Regions from separate parts of the Paracoccus simplex genome, predicted to be linked through region 1. Evidence: riboswitches for the same ligand, from Rfam matches in the RefSeq annotation. Region 1 holds a riboswitch; each other region holds the start of a gene.
The links. A riboswitch is a leader RNA that binds a small molecule or an ion and turns the genes downstream of it on or off. The one in region 1 is predicted to bind thiamine pyrophosphate.

Region 1 (3,267 bases):
ATCCATGAACTCCGGTTTCCGGCCCTCGATAAGGTAGTCGGCGGCCATGCGGGCCACGGCGGGGGCCAGAAGATAGCCGTGGCGGTAAAGGCCGTTTGCGTAAAGCGTGTCGCCGCGCCGGCGCAGGCGGGGCAGGTTGTCGGGAAAGGCCGGTCGCGCATCCGAGCCGAGCTCCAGGATCTCGGCCTCGGCAAAGCCGGGATGCAGGGCATAGGCGGCAGAGAGCATCTCGACCGCCGAGCGGGCGGTGACGCGATACTTGCCGCCCGTCTCCAGCATGGTGGCGCCGATCATGTAGACGCCATCCCCTCGCGGAACAAGATATAGGGGGATGCGCGGATGCAGCAGGCGGATGGTGCGGGTCAGCGTCACCTCGGGGCAGCGGATCACCAGCATCTCGCCGCGCACGCCGCGCAGGTCGGGAAGCTGGTCGCGGGCGGCCAGGCCGCGGGCATCGACCACCATGCCGGCGGGCGTGCCCTCGGTTTCGATGCGGATGCCCTGCGCCTCGAGCCGGTCGCGCAGGGCCAGCAGCGCGGCGCGCGGGTTCAGATGCGCCTCGGTGGCGAAATGCAGCCCGCGCGGGAAGCGGCCGGCCAGTTCCGGCTCGAGCGTCGCGATGTCGTCGCCGCTCACCGGCCGATGCGTCTGGGTCAGGCGGGCGAAGCGGTCGAGTTCCGCCCGATCGCGCGACGGCGCCAGCACCAGCGTGCCGCGGCGGATGACCTCGGCGCCCTGCGCCTGCCACCAATCGGCGGCGTCGAGGCCGAGCCGCAGCACCACCGGTTCGGCGCTTTCGGCCTCGCAATAGGGCGCCAGCATGCCGCCGGCGCGCCAGCTGCAGGCCTGCGAGCCGGGTTTGCCGGCCGGGTCGATGATCCGGGGCAGGGTGCCGCGCGCCGCCAGTTCGGTGGCGATACACAGCCCCATCACCCCGGCGCCCAGAATGGTGATCGCAGTCATGTCCGTCTCCAGAGCGCGTGGAAATGATGCACCGGGCCATGGCCCAGCCCCACCGACAGCTCATCGGCGGCGGCGATGGCGCCTTGCAGCCAGCCATGGGCGCGGGTCACGGCATCGGGCACCGTCATGCCCTGCGCCAGCCCCGCCGCGATGGCCGAGGACAGCGAGCAGCCGGTGCCGTGGGTGTTGTGGGTCTGCTGGCGCGGCGCGGTCAGGACCAGCGGCTGCGGCCCGACCAGCAGGTCGGTGCAGGTATCCTCGGTCGCGTGGCCGCCCTTCATCAGCACATGGGCCGCACCGAGGGCGCGGAGCGCCTCGCCCTGCCGGCGCATCGCTTCGGGCGTCGCGGCGGGATCGCGCCCCAGAAGCTGCGCCGCCTCGGGCAGGTTCGGGGTCAGCACCGTCGCCAGCGGGATCAGCTGCTCGCGCAGCGCCGCGACCGCTGCCTCGGCCAAGAGCGCGTCGCCGGATTTCGCCACCATCACCGGGTCCAGCACCACCGGCACCGGGTTGTCGGCCAGCAGCGCCGCCAGCCGGTCGGCGACGACTGTGATCACATCCGCGCCGCCGACCATGCCGATCTTGACGGCGCGCACCTCGAGATCGCCGAAAACCGCGTCGATCTGCGCCGCGACCATGGCGGGGCTGACCGCCTCGACCGCCGCGACGGTGCGGGTGTTCTGCGCGGTGATCGCTGTGATCACAGAGGCGCCATAGACGCCGAGGGCCGAGAAGCTTTTCAGGTCGGCCTGGATTCCGGCGCCGCCGCCGCTGTCCGAGCCGGCGATGGTCAGCGCGATGGGATAGGGCTGCAATCCCGACATGGCCCGCCTTTCATGCGCCGGGCTGCCGGGCGTCGGGAAAGGGGACGGGTGGCGGCCGATGCACGGGTTCTGCCGCGACACTCTACCCTTCCCTCCGCCGGCATGACCCGGATCAGGTTCGATGGGTCGGTGCCCGGCACCTCTCAGCCCCGTCGCGGGACTCCCCAAGTGTATAAGTCGTGCGCGGGACACTAGGCCTTGGCCGCCGGCTTTGCAAGGGCCGGTTCCGGTCGGCCGGTTCCAGTCGGCGGGTCAGTCGCGGCCGAACAGGTCGCGGGTGTAAACCTTGTCCCGCACGTCGGCCAGCTCGGGCGACTGGCGGTTGGCGATGATCAGGTCGGCCCGGGCCTTGAAGGCGTCCAGGTCGCGCACCACCGGGCTGTTGAAGAAATCCTCGCCGGTCAGCACGGGTTCGTAGACGATGCAGGGGATGCCCCTGGCCTTGATCCGCTTCATGATGCCCTGGATCGAGCTGTCGCGGTAATTGTCGGAACCCGCCTTCATCACCAGCCGATAGACGCCGACCAGCCGGGGCTTGCGGGCGATGATCTGCTCGGCGATGAAATCCTTGCGGGTGCGGTTGCTGTCCACCACCGCCGCGATCAGGCTTTGCGGCACCTGGTCGTAATTGGCCAGCAATTGCTTGGTGTCCTTGGGCAGGCAGTAGCCGCCATAGCCGAAGCTGGGATTGTTGTAATGGTCGCCGATGCGCGGGTCGAGGCCGACGCCCTCGATGATCTCGCGCGGGTCGAGACCGCGCGCCACGGCATAGCTGTCCAGCTCGTTGAAATAGGCGACGCGCATGGCAAGGTAGGTGTTCGAGAACAGCTTGATCGCCTCGGCCTCGGTCGAGCCGGTGAACAGCACCGGCATGTCCTTGCGGATCGCGCCCTCGGCCAGCAGCTCGGCCAGCCGCTGCGCCGCCGGGCCGTGGTCGCCGACCACGATGCGCGAGGGATGCAGGTTGTCGTAAAGCGCCCGCCCCTCGCGCAGGAATTCGGGCGAGAACAGGATGCCCGCATGGCCGGTCTCGTCCCGCATGCGCTGGGTGAAGCCCACCGGCACGGTGGACTTGACGACGATGGTGGCTTGCGGCGCGTGGCGGCGGGCCAGTGCGATCACGCTTTCGACGCTGGAAGTGTCGAAGCGGTTCGAGCGCGAATCGTAATTCGTCGGCGTGGCGATGATGACGAATTCCGCCCCCGCCAGCGCCTCGGCCGCGTCGTCGGTCGCGCGCAGCTTCAGCGGTTTCCCGGCCAGCCAGGCCGAGATGTCGGCATCCTCGATGGGCGAGCGGCCCCCGTTCACCTGGGCCACCCGGGCGGCGTCCACATCCAGCGCCATGACCTGGTGATGCTGCGCCAGCAGCACGGCGACCGACATGCCCACATAGCCCAGCCCGGCAACCGCAATCGTCATCTGTTCCGCCTTCCTGCGTTTCGCACCGGCTTAGCACGGGTTACGGCCCTGCAGAAGCGGG
Region 2 (3,267 bases), on a different contig from region 1:
GATCCCGAGTTCTTCGCCTTCACCCGCTCGATGACCTCCTATGAACGGGCGCTGCGGGGCGAGAACAGTTCGCTGGTGATCCAGCCGCAAGGCGAGTTCTTCGACTATCTGCGCAATGACGGGTCCGAGCGTGCCAACCCGGTGCCGGCGCCGGCCCCCAAGGCCGGAGCCGAGACCGGGGCCGAGACCGGGACCGAGACCGGGGCCGAGGACCCTGCGGCCGAGACCGAGGGCGCGTTGCAGCCGGGCGAGACGCCCGCGCCGACCGAGACCAATCGCGAGGGCCAGCCGCTCGGCTCGAATGCGGGGGTGACGCTGACGCCGCTGCCCGAAACCCTGGCGAGCCCACCGCAAGAGGAATCGGTGGTGCCGCCGGCGCCGGCGCCGGCGGACTGAACCGCGGCCGACGACGAAAGAAACGGCGGGGCGCCTTCTGGGCGCCCCGCCTTTTTCATGCCGCAACGGTCCGGACCGGGTTCAGTCGGGTTCAGTCGGGTTCGGCCAGCAGGCTGTTGCGGCGCGTCTCGTCCTCGGCGATCTCGCGCTGCCATTCCCGCCAGATCGAGACCAGCAGCGCCATCAGCACCGGTCCGACGAACAGGCCGACGATGCCCAAGGTCTTCACCCCGCCGATCAGCCCGAAGAAGGTCGGCAGGAAGGGCAGTTTCACCGGCCCGCCGACCAGAACCGGACGGATGGTCTTGTCGACGACGAACAGCTCGCAGGTGCCCCAGATGAACAGCGCCGCGCCCTCGACCGGCGAGCCGCTGGCGGCCAGGTAGATCGAAACCAGCGTGAAGCTGAGCGGCGCGCCGCCGGGGATCAGCGCCATGAAGCCAGTGATGACCCCGAAGGTCACCGGCGAGGGCACGCCGGCCAGCCAATAGGCCAGACCCAGCACCACCCCCTCGCCGATGGCGATCAGCGTCATGCCGGTCACGGTCGAGCTGATGGTGGCCGGAACCACCCGCGACAGCCGGCTCCAGCGGTCCGGCAGGATGCGTCGGCCGACGCGGTCCACCTGCGCGACGATCCGGTCGCCGTCGCGGTAAAGCACGAACAGCGTGATCAGCATGAACAGCAGCGTCAGCGCCAGATGGAAGGCCAGCGAGCCCGCCGTCACCGCGCCGCGATAGATCGCGCCGATATTCGAGCCGCTGACCAGTTGCACGATCTCGCTGATCCCGCCGGGCCGGCCGATATAGGTCTGCCAGTTCTCGTTCAGCCAGTCGCCGATCTGCGGCAGATCGACCATCCAGGCCGGCGTGGGCGCCCCGGCGCTGTTGACCAGGATCGCCCAGTTGATCCAGTCCCGCAATTCGCGGAAGGCATAGACCAGCGCCAGGGTCAGCGGCACCACCAGGAAACAGACCAGCACCAGCACCAGCAGCGCCGCGGCTCCGGTACGGCCCAGGTTCAACCGGAAGGCGGCGCGGTTGCGCAGCGGCCAACTGGCCAGCGCGATCACCATCGCCGCCAGCACCGGCACCAGGAAGCCGTGGAAGAAATAGATCGAGGCCGCGACGATGGCCAGCAGCAGCCAGCGCGCGGCCGAGATATTGGTCACCAGGGGCGGGCGATGCAGCCGCAACCCGGTCTGCCTGGCATGTTCGCCGCGCTGCGTCTGCTGCTCTGCGAATTCGGTCCTGCGTTGTCGGTCCGGCATATCGCCTGTGGTCATTGTCTCCGGTCCTGGTTCGGCGCCGGCCGGCGCGTCATGCTGCAACGAGATAACAGATCGCCCGCCGCTGCAAGCCGGAATGCCGGCGCAAGGCGGGCGGACGCGGCAAGGCGCGCTCACGATCCTGTGGACCACGGGCATGTCAGGGGCGTGACAGCGCCGGCCGGCGCGGCTAGGGTCGCGCCCGACCAAGGGGAGTCCCGGCAAGGGGCTGAGAGACTGCAGGCACAAGCGGCGCGGTGACCCTTAGAACCTGATCCGGATCATGCCGGCGAAGGGATGGTATGGACCTGTCTGCCCCATGCCTCTCCCTGGCCGGCCTCACCCGCGAGGCCATGACGGAAAGCCGGTCTCGCCCCATGACAGGAGGACAGCATGTCCGAACGTTTCTCTGAAATCCTGCGCCGCGAATGCGCCGCCGACTGGACGGCGGCCACCGGCCACCGCTTCGTGACCGACCTGTGCGACGGCAGCATCGCCGATGCGACGATGGCGGCTTATCTGGTTCAGGACCACCGTTTCCTCGACGCCTTCCTGACGCTTCTGGGTGCGGCCATCGCCTCGGCCGACCGTTTCGAATCGCGGCTGCGCTTCGGCCGCTTCGCCGGCATGGTCTCGGGCGAGGAGAACGACTATTTCCTGCGCGCCTTCGCGGCGCTCGGCGTCAGCGAGACGCAGCGGGCCGCCATTCCCGACAAGCCGCCCACCGCCGGTTTCCAGGCGCTGATGCGCGAGGCGGCGGCGACGCGCGCCTATCCCGCCGTGCTGGCGGTGCTGGCGGTGGCCGAGGGGCTCTATCTCGACTGGGCGCGCCGGGCGCCGCAGCCGCTGCCCGAGAACTTCGTCCATGCCGAATGGATCACCCTGCACGATAATCCCTTCTTCCGGGATTTCGTCGCTTTCCTGCAGGCCGAACTGGATCGCACCGACCCCGCCGCGGCCGGGCAGGCCCGCGATTTCTTCCGCCGCGCGGTGCGGCTGGAGGTGGAGTTCTTCGACGCGGCCTATCAGCCCTAGCCGTCAATCCCCGACGATCTCGACCGGAAGCGGGCCAGCCGGCGGCCCGTTTTCCCGATAGTCCAGCACGATGCGCCGCAGCGCCGCCGGCGCGATGCGCTCGGCGCTGTGCCGCAGTTCGGACAGGCGCCACCAGCGGAACTCGCGGATCCTGCCGGCCTCGGGCGCGGCCTGGACGGCGGGGCGAAAGGCGGCGGTCTCGATCAGGAAGTAATCCTCGGACTGCCGCCAGCGGCGCTGGCCCAGCGTCATCGTCACCTGGCGGCGCCAGACCAGCGGGCCGGGGGCGGGCAGGGCGAAGCCCAACTCCTCCATCAGCTCGCGGCGCAAGCTCACCTCGGCGGTCTCACCCGGCTCGGTGCCGCCGCCGGGGGTGATCCACCAGTCGCCGCTGCCGTAATCCACCCGCATCAGCAGCACCCGGTCATCGGGCGTCAGCAGGATGGCACGCATGGCCTGCCTGTCGATGATCCGCATGGCGCCCCCGAGCCAAGGAAAAGCCCCGGTCCGGCGGATGCCGTCCGGGGCCGCTGTCGCATTGGCGAGGATTATTCCTCGTCGCTGTCCGG
Region 3 (3,267 bases), on a different contig from region 1:
TTTCGATGAAGTAATCGAAGCGCGCCCGGCGGTTCTCGGCGATGATCTTGTAGTTCGGGTCGGATTTCGTGGCCATGATCGGGCAGAGATAGGGCGGGGCGCCGCGCCTGTAAAGGCTCGGCATCGCCCCGCCCTCTGGGGGCCGCGCCCGTTACGCCTCCTGCGGGGCGGGGATGTAGAGATCGCCGCCCTCGCGGTATTTGCGCGCCATGGCGGCCATGCCCTCTTTCTGCGCCTCGGCGCGGATGTCGTGGGAAATCCGCATCGAGCAGAATTTCGGCCCGCACATCGAACAGAAATGCGCCAGCTTGTGCGCCTCCTTCGGCAGGGTCTGGTCGTGGAAGGCGCGCGCGGTATCGGGGTCCAAAGACAGGTTGAACTGGTCCTCCCAGCGGAACTCGAAGCGGGCCCGCGACAGGGCGTCGTCCCGGGTTCTGGCCGCCGGATGGCCCTTGGCCAGATCGGCGGCATGGGCGGCGATCTTGTAGGTGATGACGCCGGTCTTGACGTCGTCGCGATCCGGCAGGCCCAGATGCTCCTTGGGGGTGACGTAGCACAGCATCGCCGTGCCGAACCAGCCGATCATCGCCGCGCCGATGCCGCTGGTGATATGGTCATAGCCCGGCGCGATGTCGGTGGTCAGCGGCCCGAGCGTGTAGAAGGGCGCCTCGCCGCAGATGGCCAGCTGCTTGTCCATGTTCTCCTTGATCTTGTGCATGGGCACATGGCCGGGCCCCTCGATCATCACCTGGCAATCGCGGGCCCAGGCGATGCGCGTCAGTTCGCCCAGCGTCTCCAGTTCGGCGAATTGCGCGGCGTCGTTGGCATCGGCGATCGAGCCCGGCCGCAGCCCGTCGCCCAGGCTGAAGGACACGTCATAGGCGCGGCAGATGTCGCAGATCTCCTCGAAATGCTCATAGAGGAAACTTTCGCGGTGATGGTGCAGGCACCATTTCGCCATGATCGAGCCGCCGCGCGAGACGATGCCGGTGACCCGGTCCACGGTCAGCGGGATATGGGGCAGCCTCAGCCCGGCATGGATGGTGAAATAATCCACGCCCTGTTCGGCCTGTTCGATCAGCGTGTCGCGGAAGACTTCCCAGCTCAGCTCCTCGGCCATGCCGCCGACCTTCTCCAGCGCCTGATAGAGCGGCACCGTGCCGATGGGCACCGGGCTGTTGCGGATGATCCATTCGCGGATGTTGTGGATGTTGCGCCCGGTCGACAGATCCATCACCGTGTCGGCGCCCCAGCGGATCGCCCAGACCATCTTTTCCACCTCCTCGGCCATCGAGGAGGTGACGGCGGAATTGCCGATATTGGCGTTGATCTTGACCAGGAAGTTGCGGCCGATCGCCATCGGCTCCAGTTCGGGGTGGTTGATGTTGGCCGGGATGATCGCCCGGCCGCACGCCACCTCGTCGCGGACGAATTCGGGGGTCACGAAATCCGGCACGGCGGCGCCGAAGCTCTCGCCGTCGCGCGCCAGCTTCTCACGGATCGCCTTGCGGCCCAGATTCTCGCGGATCGCCACGAATTCCATCTCGGGGGTGACGATGCCGGCGCGGGCATAGGCAAGCTGGGTGACGGCCCGGTCGCCCTGCGCCCGCAGCGGGCGGTGGCGGATGGGAAATTCAGGCGTCAGCCGGTCGCCGGAAACGAAGCCGTTATCCTCGGGTTTCACATGCCGCCCGTCATAGGATTCCACGTCGCCGCGCGCCATGATCCAGCTGTCGCGCGGGCGGGGCAGGCCGCGCTCGATGGCGATCTCGGCGCCGGGATCGGTATAGGGCCCCGAGGAATCATAGACCGTCACCGGCGGCTCGCCGGCGCTGGGATGCAGCGCGATCTGGCGCATCGGCACGCGGATGTCGGAATGGATCTCGCCCGGTCGGAAGACCTTGGTCGAGGCGGGCAGCGGTCCGGTGGTCACGGTCGGGGTAGTGGTCATGTCAGGCTCCTCGCTTTCGCTAGCATGGAGACCCAGCACGGACTGGAAGGGGGAAGAATACCCGCCGGACCGATAGCCGGCCGCAAGGGCATCCGCACCATCCCTACGCCAGTATGAACTGGATCAGGTTCGACGGGTCCCTGCGCTGCCTTGCGGCCCAGCAGTATCTCAGCCCCTTGTCGGGGCCCCCCAGGTGAGAGCCGGAGAATGCCCACTTGTCGCCCGGCTTGTCAATCGCCGGTGAAGGGGCGGCCGGGCTTCGGCTGCCGAAACCGCGCCGGCGCGGCCGGGCCGGCGGAAAACCTCAGCGGCAGCGGGCGGGATTGACGCCCACCGCGCGCAGGCCCCAGTCGGTCATCTGCGCCACCAACTGCTGGCCCGCCGCGTCGAAGGCCGGGATCAGGTCGTCGGTTTTCGTGCTCGGCGCGTCGGCCGTGGCCGCGAAATGGCCGCGCGCGACCACGCTGGCATCCATCTCGCGCACCATCTGCGCGTCCACGGTCAGCCTGATCACCGCGCCCTTGCCCGAAACCTCGGCGTTGAAATCCTGCACCTCGGAGATCAGCGCGTAATCCCCCGCCGTGCCCAGCGGCGCGCGGCCGACATGGGTGAAGGCGTCATAGCTGCCGAAGGCGCGCACCAGCAGGGTCTGCAGGGCCACCGGCACCGTGTCGCCCCAGCGCGCATCGGGCAGGTATTGCGTCTGCAACTGGTTCGGGCGGATCATGATGCGGTCGGTGTCCAACGTGCCGCGCGCCTTGGGGGGCTCGATCACCAGTTCGGCCAGCCGGCCGCGGCCGCAGCTTCGCGGCGCCTCGGAAGGCGGGCGCAGCTCGAACACGTCGCGGTCGGGCTCGCCCTCCAGCGCCTTCAGCGCGGCGCAGCCCGGCAGGGTCAGGGTCAGGGCGAGAAGGGCGGCGGTCAGACGCATGGCGGCTCCTTAACGGCGGAACTCGGGAACCCGCGGCCCCGAGAAGACTTGCGACGGGTTGCGCCTCAGCGCCGAGACCAGCTCGTTCACGTTGCCCACCAGCCCGCGCAGATCGCTGGCCATGCGGGTGAATTGCGGCAGTCCCTCGCGGGTGAAAGCCTGCACCGGGCCGCGGGTGCTGTCCAGCATCCCGCGCAGGCTGGCGAAGGCGGCCTCGGCGCTGCCGGCGGCATCGCGCAGCCGCTCGGTGATCTCGGGCAGGTCGGCGACCACGCGGTCGATGGCCTCGTTCGCCTTGGCCAGGGTGGCGCGCAGGTCGGCCACCACCGGCTCGACATTGCTGTTCATCACCCGGTCGGCGCTGTCGAAGGCGCGCTCGGCCGAG

Region 2: another riboswitch for thiamine pyrophosphate. It lies ahead of ACFOMP_RS16380 (TenA family protein); the one in region 1 lies ahead of thiD (bifunctional hydroxymethylpyrimidine kinase/phosphomethylpyrimidine kinase).
Region 3: another riboswitch for thiamine pyrophosphate. It lies ahead of thiC (phosphomethylpyrimidine synthase ThiC); the one in region 1 lies ahead of thiD (bifunctional hydroxymethylpyrimidine kinase/phosphomethylpyrimidine kinase).

Annotation. Positions count from the first base shown of each region.
Region 1 covers NZ_JBHRXE010000063.1:44,513-47,779, forward strand. The annotation lists gene ACFOMP_RS18920 (FAD-dependent oxidoreductase) at 1-963, opposite strand, end outside; gene thiS (sulfur carrier protein ThiS) at 1-2, opposite strand, end outside; gene thiD (bifunctional hydroxymethylpyrimidine kinase/phosphomethylpyrimidine kinase) at 960-1,787, opposite strand; TPP riboswitch at 1,860-1,964, opposite strand; gene ACFOMP_RS18930 (nucleotide sugar dehydrogenase) at 2,040-3,206, opposite strand.
Region 2 covers NZ_JBHRXE010000047.1:71,824-75,090, forward strand. The annotation lists gene ACFOMP_RS16370 (SPFH domain-containing protein) at 1-396, shown strand, start outside; gene ACFOMP_RS16375 (AI-2E family transporter) at 488-1,681, opposite strand; TPP riboswitch at 1,863-1,978, shown strand; gene ACFOMP_RS16380 (TenA family protein) at 2,057-2,698, shown strand; gene ACFOMP_RS16385 (NUDIX hydrolase) at 2,702-3,175, opposite strand; gene ACFOMP_RS16390 (FYDLN acid domain-containing protein) at 3,247-3,267, opposite strand, start outside.
Region 3 covers NZ_JBHRXE010000037.1:165,174-168,440, reverse strand. The annotation lists gene smpB (SsrA-binding protein SmpB) at 1-76, opposite strand, end outside; gene thiC (phosphomethylpyrimidine synthase ThiC) at 152-1,951, opposite strand; TPP riboswitch at 2,034-2,153, opposite strand; gene ACFOMP_RS13590 (ABC-type transport auxiliary lipoprotein family protein) at 2,256-2,882, opposite strand; gene ACFOMP_RS13585 (MlaD family protein) at 2,892-3,267, opposite strand, start outside.